One region of the Lysinibacillus sp. G4S2 genome, then DNA from elsewhere that is predicted to be linked to it. Evidence: riboswitches for the same ligand, from Rfam matches in the RefSeq annotation. Region 1 holds a riboswitch; the other holds the start of a gene.
What was found. A riboswitch is a leader RNA that binds a small molecule or an ion and turns the genes downstream of it on or off. The one in region 1 is predicted to bind cyclic di-GMP.
Positions count from the first base shown of each region.

Region 2: linked by a shared signal. The riboswitch ahead of QUF91_RS24620 (hypothetical protein) and the one ahead of QUF91_RS17050 (amidase) in region 1 are both predicted to bind cyclic di-GMP.

Region 1 covers NZ_JAUCFJ010000002.1:3,308,586-3,312,839, forward strand. Annotated here, with positions in the region: gene QUF91_RS17040 (beta propeller repeat protein) at 1-1,453, opposite strand, end outside; gene QUF91_RS17045 (hypothetical protein) at 1,746-2,048, shown strand; gene QUF91_RS17050 (amidase) at 2,157-3,044, opposite strand; cyclic di-GMP riboswitch class I at 3,088-3,180, opposite strand; gene QUF91_RS17055 (chemotaxis protein CheW) at 3,317-3,805, opposite strand; gene QUF91_RS17060 (M20/M25/M40 family metallo-hydrolase) at 3,831-4,254, opposite strand, start outside.
Region 2 covers NZ_JAUCFJ010000002.1:4,806,799-4,811,052, reverse strand. Annotated here, with positions in the region: gene cydS (cytochrome bd oxidase small subunit CydS family protein) at 1-74, shown strand, start outside; gene rlmD (23S rRNA (uracil(1939)-C(5))-methyltransferase RlmD) at 544-1,917, shown strand; gene QUF91_RS24625 (hypothetical protein) at 2,052-2,225, shown strand; cyclic di-GMP riboswitch class I at 2,559-2,645, shown strand; gene QUF91_RS24620 (hypothetical protein) at 2,779-3,153, shown strand; gene QUF91_RS24615 (hypothetical protein) at 3,196-3,909, shown strand; gene QUF91_RS24610 (methyl-accepting chemotaxis protein) at 3,953-4,254, shown strand, end outside.

The DNA of each region.
Region 1 (4,254 bases):
CTACCTCTTCATCAACTTTAATTTTTCTCCATGGTCCCTCTTGAAGATCTCGGATCCAAATTCCACTTTGTGTGGTAATAAATAGCCTATTATTAATCACTTTCATATCTAGAGGTTCATCATTACTATTCGGCATAGTTATTTCGTTCCACTCATCATTTGTCTTTCGAAGAATTTTCCTTTCTTCTGTGAGTCCTATTAAGTCACCATTATCCGATATTTGAACCACATAAAATGGTTTAGGAACAATTGCTTTTTCCCAACTCTCCCCTTGATTGGTCGTATAGTAAACCTTTCCATTTGATAGCACAGCAATATGGTTGTTGATTGAATAATCGACGTTCTCAATTGTGTGGTCTAATGAAAGAATTTTGGTTCCTTTACTTTTTGATGTATTACCTACCCATAATTCTTTTTCCGTAGCTACATATAATTGATCATTCATATCAAACCACGCGTGTGTTACATAATTATTAGCATGGAGTTCTGTCCATGTTTCTCCATTGTTACGGCTCCATTCAATAAAAGGTTGCTTGGTTGTACTAAATTGTGTTGGCTTTTTGTCTCCCCATACCACTAAATTGTTATTTCCTGCGACAACCCCTGTAATCGCCATCCCTTTTTTTGTTATATTATCGATGCCGATACGTTTGGATATTAATCCTCCACCGTATGGTAATTTATGAATGGCACTAACCACATCTCCATTTTGGGCATTGAATGAAATTCGAGTAAAACGGTTATCTCGATCATTTCCAATCACTGTTAGAATAGGCATACCATCAATACTATCAAGTGTAAAATGATATCCTGTTGCCCAATCTTTTCCTGGTTTTAGTCCGTATTTATCTTTTGCTATTTGAAGAACATCAGAGCTATCCAACTTAATCTCATCGTAGGGTATTGTTGGATCCTGAGTTTGCTTACTCGGTCTAAACACGGTAATTTTCTTTTCTGAGATACCAATTAGTACAAAATCATCTGTACCCGGAACCACAAAAATCATAAACCAATTTAAGCGTTTACCTGTTCCTCCCCTCGAGCCTCCCATCGTTTCATCCACACTGTTTATACTTGTAAGTGTTGCTTTTACATTCCATTCTTTCGCTCTCTGGAATCCAATGTCAATCGCTTCTTTTAACGTAATTTCACCATCTGAAACGATTCCTTCACGAGCAATCAATTTTCCAAGAACCTCTTCTTTCTTACCAACCGTCATTGGAAAAGGTACTGCTGTGAATCCATTCCGTTCTGAATATACATTAGGATAATCTCCGACCACGGAAGTTTTGGGATTTAATGTTTTTAAGGCTTCTAACACTACTTTTTTATCATTTAACAGTGTTTCTTGAAGCCCATTTAACTCTGAGCATTCTTTAGGTTGTGCATAAGCTTCAAAAGAACTCAAAGCCACTAATGATATGACTAAAATCAGTACATACAGTTCTTTCAAGATAAATTCACCTCTTTTCTAATTAATTTTCCCAATTAGAAAAAAATTATCAATCCATCTTAAAGTAACCTACACCGTTTGTTTAAGTACATTTCTTCATTTTAACATAAATATCCAATAAAAAATCACTTCTTAGAAAACAACTCTAGAGGTGATTTTTATCAAACTTTATTGCAAATTATCAATCTTGATTATAAACGATCCATTTTTTGATCATCAACAAAAGTTGTGGAAGACATTTTTTAAATATATGCCCTGTATATTGTTGATCTTCGTTCCGGCTGGCGACTCCTTGGGGATCACAGATGAGACCCTGGAGCAAGCAACGCGAGTGAAGCGGTTCATCGGACACCCCCAGAAAGCTTTGCTCTGCGCGAAAGCGAAGCGGCAGCGACAAATGTTTTATCTGTGCGAAAGCGAAGCGGCAGCGACAAAAGCGCCCAGTTTGGAACGGAAATCAACCACACGTTATGGTGATGAGTCATTTTTTTTTAAAAGCTACAAATATTTTCATTTCATTATAATGATTATTGAGGTGGTCGATAGTATCATTAAAAAGTCTAATAAACAAAAAAGCACACCACTATATAAGTGATGTACCTATTATTTAATATAATGTATGACATTAAAGATAACCTAATAATATTACTGATTTATAATACATTCACTCGTCTTTAATTATACAGAGTAGAGAGAGGATTTTTTACCGCTGCATATTCATCCAACTATCAACATGGTGAATAGCCAAACCACTATAGCTTGTTTTATTGGCATAATGCTGATGAACACGTGCTAGTTGTTTATTCATATAGGCTTCTCCATTATCATAAAAGGTAATATTTTTCCCTTCATCAGAGGCACCTGTTTCTACGCCAATAACAACTGATTTGTTTACTTTTTGTGCATACTCTATTTCATTTTCCACTATTTTGATAATGTCTTTAGCTGTATCTCGATAGGCCATAATCGAGACACTATCAACTTGATCGATAACCCATTCAGCTAAAATACCATTGCCATACTGGTTGCTATAGGCAATCTCATCAAACCAAAATGGCATATCGACTTCCAAAGGTATTTGTAATTGCTCAGTCCCCTCTTTCGCTTTAGTAAGAAGCGTTTGATAGGACTCAATTGTATTTTCTTGATTCAAGCTCCAACCACTATTTAAGTAGGGCTCTACATCAAGATGGACTCCAGAAAATTGTTCTGTTGCCCCTACATTCCCATTATATGTATATAACCAATCAAACATTTGATCCTGCATTTTATAGCCATCCTCTGAAACCCAGCTTGCAGCACCATCTAACGCATATACTTTAATACCTTGTGCTGTTGCTTTTTCAATAAAGCTTTTATAATAGTCAATTGCTATATCAGTATTAATCTGCAAATATACTTTATTTACATCTTTGCTTTCTAAAAATGAGAGTACGCCTGATTCATCTTCAACAATTTTTATCGTATCCCATAACCAAGTAGCCTTATCTTGCATGGCCATTGCCTCTACCTTTCCTGCTGTTAATCCGAGCGTACTTACAATTGTTACTATAAAAGCAATGATTGCTTTTGATAGTGAACGACTTACCATATATTACATCTCCATTCTATGTGCCGAGGCTCATAGAACAGAACCTGGCAACCTGACAATCATGCACTATAAAATATAGTGTTTAGACTCATGGCTTTGCGTCCTTCCCTTTCGGTGAAGTTTGCCTTTTACAGTAGTTTTCTTACTTTACATAGTATGACGTTAAAACGAATATGTCTGTAGGTAAAATGCATAATTCTCTAGACAATTATCGAAAAAAAACAATAACAACACAGGTTATTTTTACTATAGCAGCAAAAAACGTAGAGTACTCAAGCCTCTACGTTTTCTTTTTCATTTTCAAGCATTTTGTGCAAATAATTAATAATTTCACGAATACCCTCTAATGAATTCACAAGTATTTTCGGATCTACATATGTGATCATACGATTTTCAAGATTTGCCACAGCTGTAAAGTAGCGTGTTTTTGAATAATTGACAAGCCCCATCTGCTTTAATACGGACTCATCAAAATCAAGAATTTCACGAGCTTCGGTGACAAGTAATCCGTAATTCACAACATCCGTATTCAATACAATAATCCTTGCTGTTGCAGCATTTGAAGAACGATTATAAAGAATACGCTCAAAATCAAGTACAGGTATAAGCTCGCCACGAATTCTTGTGAAGCCCATAAGATAATTAGGTAAATGAGGAATCGGTGTTACGTGCTCTAACTTTTCAATCGAAATCGCTTGTTCAACAGGCACTGCATATTCCTCTGTACCACAAGCAAAAACTACTGCCTTCACACTTTCCATGCGATCACATCCTCCGATTCTGTTATTATTTTTTTGCAGACTCTTTGACGATTTCGACAAGTAAATCTGCTAATTTTTCCAATTCTTCTACAGGAATTTTTTCATTTGTTGTATGAATATCCTCATACCCAACAGAAAGATTAACTGTAGGAATGCCAAAGCCAGCAATAACATTCGCATCAGAACCTCCGCCAGAAATACCAAGCTTTGGTGTGCGTTCAATGTTGTTTACAGCTGCCATTGCCACTTGAACAACTTTATCTTTTTCTGTTACACGGAATCCAGGGTACATTAGCTTCACTTCTACTTCAGCTCTTGCCCCTAATGAAGCAGAAACTTGTTCAAACGTCTCTTGCATATGCTTAGTTTGCGCATCTAGTTTTGTTTTGTCGATAGAACGTGCTTCTGCTAGTATTGTTACTTCATCACATACAATATTTGTTGCCTGA
Region 2 (4,254 bases), 1.5 Mb from region 1:
GTATTGCTTTTGCTTTCTGGTGGGCACCAAAAGATCACCATGTAACAAAAGAGGAAGGAAAGAGTCGCGAATAGCGGCTCTTTTTTCTACTTGTGTAAAGGGAGGGTAATATGTATCGGCTCGGGTGCTCAGATAGGGGAGCTGGTTATTTTTTTGCTTGCCTGAGCAGTTTGAGGGGAGAGAGTAGATCAGGCTAATCTGAGCAGTTTGGGATGATACCTGATCACTTCTCTGCTGTACCCGAGCGGTTTGAGGCGATACCTGATCACATTCTTGGTTTACCCGAGCGGTTCTGGGTGATACCTGATCACATTCTTGGTCTACCCGAGCGGTTTGAGGCGATACCTGATCACATTCTCGGCTTACCCGATCACTTCTCTGGCACACCTAAGCAGTTTGAGGGAAGAACTGTTCGGGTCGAGGCTGTAGTCGCTCAATCAGAGTCATGTCACTCAGTAAATTGACCTTACAAGATCAAGCCTTGTTCTTTTTTCATCCGCCACAACATGCTACAATAAGGAGATTGAAATGGAGGATGTACGAATGTCAGCACCCGTGAAAAAGAATGAACGATTAACAGTTTATATAGAAGATTTAACACATGATGGCAATGGCGTTGCAAAGGTCGATGGCTACCCATTATTTATCCAAGGTGCACTTCCTAATGAAACGGCGGAAGTACATGTTGTAAAAACGTTAAAAAATTACGGCTTTGCGAAAGTTGTAGAAATTCTCAAGCCATCACCAGATCGTGTAGATGCACCTTGTGAATATTTCAAGCAATGTGGCGGCTGCCAATTACAGCACCTGTCTTATGAAGGGCAGTTAAAATGGAAAGAGAATATGGTGCGTAATGTCATGCAACGCATTGGTAAAATTGATGCGCCTGTTCTACCTGTGAAAGGCATGGAAGAGCCTTGGCAATATCGTAATAAAGCCCAAATTCCTTTTTCCTTAAATGAAGCAGGACAAGCAATTGCAGGCTTCTATAAAACGAAATCTCATAGCATTGTGGATATGGAGCGTTGCTTGATTCAGACAGGAGAAGCGGACGCTATTCTTGCAGGCTTGAAAAAGGAATTAGCGGCAATCGGTATTCAACCATACAATGAGCTATCACATGAGGGAATGCTGCGCCACGTAGTTATTCGTAAAGCACGAGCAACGGGTGAAGTCATGGTTGTTCTCGTAACGAAAAAGAAAAAATTCCCGCAAAAAGAAGCAGCTGTTGCGACAATCCAAAAGCTTGTCCCGAATGTAACATCAATTATGCAAAACGTTAACAGCGACAAAACGAACGTGATTTTCGGTGATGAAATTGTAAACCTATGGGGCAAGGATGTCATTATTGATACAATTGGTGATGTTCGCTTTGAAATTTCAGCTCGTTCATTTTATCAAGTAAACCCTGAGCAAACAGAAGTCCTTTACAAACAAGCACTAGACTACGCTGACTTACAGGGTGATGAACGAGTAATTGATGCTTACTGTGGTATCGGCACAATTTCATTATTCCTTGCACAAAAAGCAAAGGCTGTTATGGGTGTTGAAATTGTCCCACAAGCTATTGAAGATGCAAAACGCAACGCAGCACTAAATGGATTTACGAACACGTACTTCGAGGCCGGACCAGCAGAAGAAGTCATTCCACGCTGGTATAAGGAAGGCAAGGAAGCGGATGTCCTAGTAGTGGATCCACCACGCAAAGGCTGCGACGAGGCTCTTCTTCAGACAATTTTAGAGCAACGTCCTAAGCGTGTTGTTTATGTGTCCTGTAACCCAGCTACACTAGCGCGTGATCTCCGTATTTTGGAGGATGGAGGCTATCAAACTCAGGAGATTCAGCCTGTGGATATGTTCCCGCATTCAACGCATGTAGAGTGTGTCTCGCAACTCATTTTAAAAGAAGGTATCTAATATTTGCAGTTGCCTTTCGATCCGTTTTTTATACTACTTGTAGCGGATTCAGTAATGAATACTACCATAGTGAGTACAAGTAATTAGAAATATTGGAATTAAGTTGACTCATCACTAAAAGTTGTGGGTGACATTTGTTAAAACGTATGCCATATAGGTTGATTGGAGTGGAGGCTGGACGCCCCCTGGAAAGCGCTCAGTCGGAACGGAAATCAACCACACGTTATGGTGATAAGCCATTAAGTTTTAAAAAAAGTTTAAAATTGCTTACGCAGAATTATAAAAAAGAGTGGTTTTTTAGGATTTAGCCTAAAATGCCACTCTTTTTTTATCATTACATTTCGGTGAAATAACGCATTTATGAAAAAAGAATTATAAAAATGGAAGTTGATTTAATAATGTTTCTTCCTATTAGATGAATGTAAAAGAATATGTAGCCATTTGCTTTTCCTACAATCTGGGCAGGATTAGAGATTCCCTCTTTGTAAAATTACCCAACAGTATTTTTTTGTCAATTCCTTTAAATATACGGAAAAATTCTCTAATTCAACCGATATTCTTTAGAGAAAAATGCCTACTATCGACAAAAAATGACAAAACATTTATAATCTAAACGTAATATGTCAGCGTTATGTTAATAAAATTGAAAAAGGCAAACTTATCGAAAGGTAAGGACGCAAAGCTACGAGTCTAAAATCCTCTTGGATAATGATAGTCGGGTTGCCAAGATGATAAGTGATTTTTTGGCTATCCTAATTATGTGTAGGGATAGTTTTTTTTGTGGAAAAAATCAAGGACTGATTCCAATCAATCGTAGCGACAGATGTGCAATATATGAAAATTATAAAAAGGAGATTTGAGATGATAGTCGTAGATAAAGAGAAATATAAAATGGCGATTTATGAAGCAAAAAAAGAAGTACACGTCCAAATAATAGGGTTTATTAAACCAGCTCTTGTAGAGGATTATTTGAAAGATTTGCAAGAGACGGGGGCAAAAGTGCAAAAAAATGCATATACATTTGTTGTTGATGCAACACAGCAATCACCCCTTCCTTCAAAGATTTCGACAGATCTAGGACAAACATTAATGTTTTATGCATCACTAGGCTTTAAAGATATATTTATTGTTAATCCAACCTCTAAAATTGCATATGTGCAAGTGCGAAATGCTTTAGAGGGAGTTAATTTCCCAGGAACCGTAGTCGACAATGTTTCACAATTACCAATGCGTTAGTCTTTAATTAACTATAATCACATTTTGAAAGAGGAATTTACGATGCAAACAATTCAAGAATTATATACTTATGAAATACTTACAAAGGACCAACCGGATTTAATTAAAATGACAGCAGAATGTTTAGCAAAAACATTTACTGGGGTAGAGGTTGCTGGCAAATGGGTGCAAGAACCGATTATTGGGCACGCCTTAAAACTACCTTACGAAGATTTCTATCAATTTACGAAGGAATATATTGAAGCAAATGTTCATCAAGGTTACTGTGCTGTTGCACTAGATAAAGAGCAAAATGTTGTAGGCGCACTAGTTGGAGATACGAATGTCCTTGAAATTATCGAAGGGGATATTTTTGAAGGCACGTTTGCCGATATGAATATTGTTATGCGTGTATTAGAGGATATTGATGAACGTTTCCTAGAAGATTATAAAAAACGTTTTGGAAAAGATATGGAAGATGGGGAAATATTACATTTATTTTTATTAGGTGTAATTGCTGAGCATAATCGTCATGATATTGTACAAAGTTTAGGCGATCTATTAATAAAAAAAGCAACAGAAGAAGGCTTAAGATTAGTATTAGCTGAAGCGACAAATCCAAAGTCAATGCGTTTGCTGGAGAAGTATCAAGGTCTTACAAAATATGTAACCGTAGAAGGGGACTTTATTGTTCATAAATATGAAAGCAATGAAAATCTAAACAGTATTCCATCGACTGTAGCAGATGGAATTTACATCATTGTAAAAGAACTATAAAATTTCATCACTAATACGTTAGTAGAATAGGAGAATTTTTTTCATGGAAGCTATTATGCTAGGGATTATTGTAGTTTTATTATGTACATCTTTGTTTTTTGCTTACCGATATTTTTCACTTAAAGGTCATTCCCATATAAATAAAGAGGTACTAAATGGAATGGATGAATTATCAGCAGGTCGAGTAAGTGAACAATTTAATAAATTCGCAAATAATGTGAATGAAAAAAGTGGAAATCTTTTAGAGCATGGAGAATACGCAACTGAGAAGGCCGATACTGTAAGGGCCGCAATCGATGAAGTCGGTAAGGGATTAAAAAAGCAATTAGTCGCTACTGAAGAGAG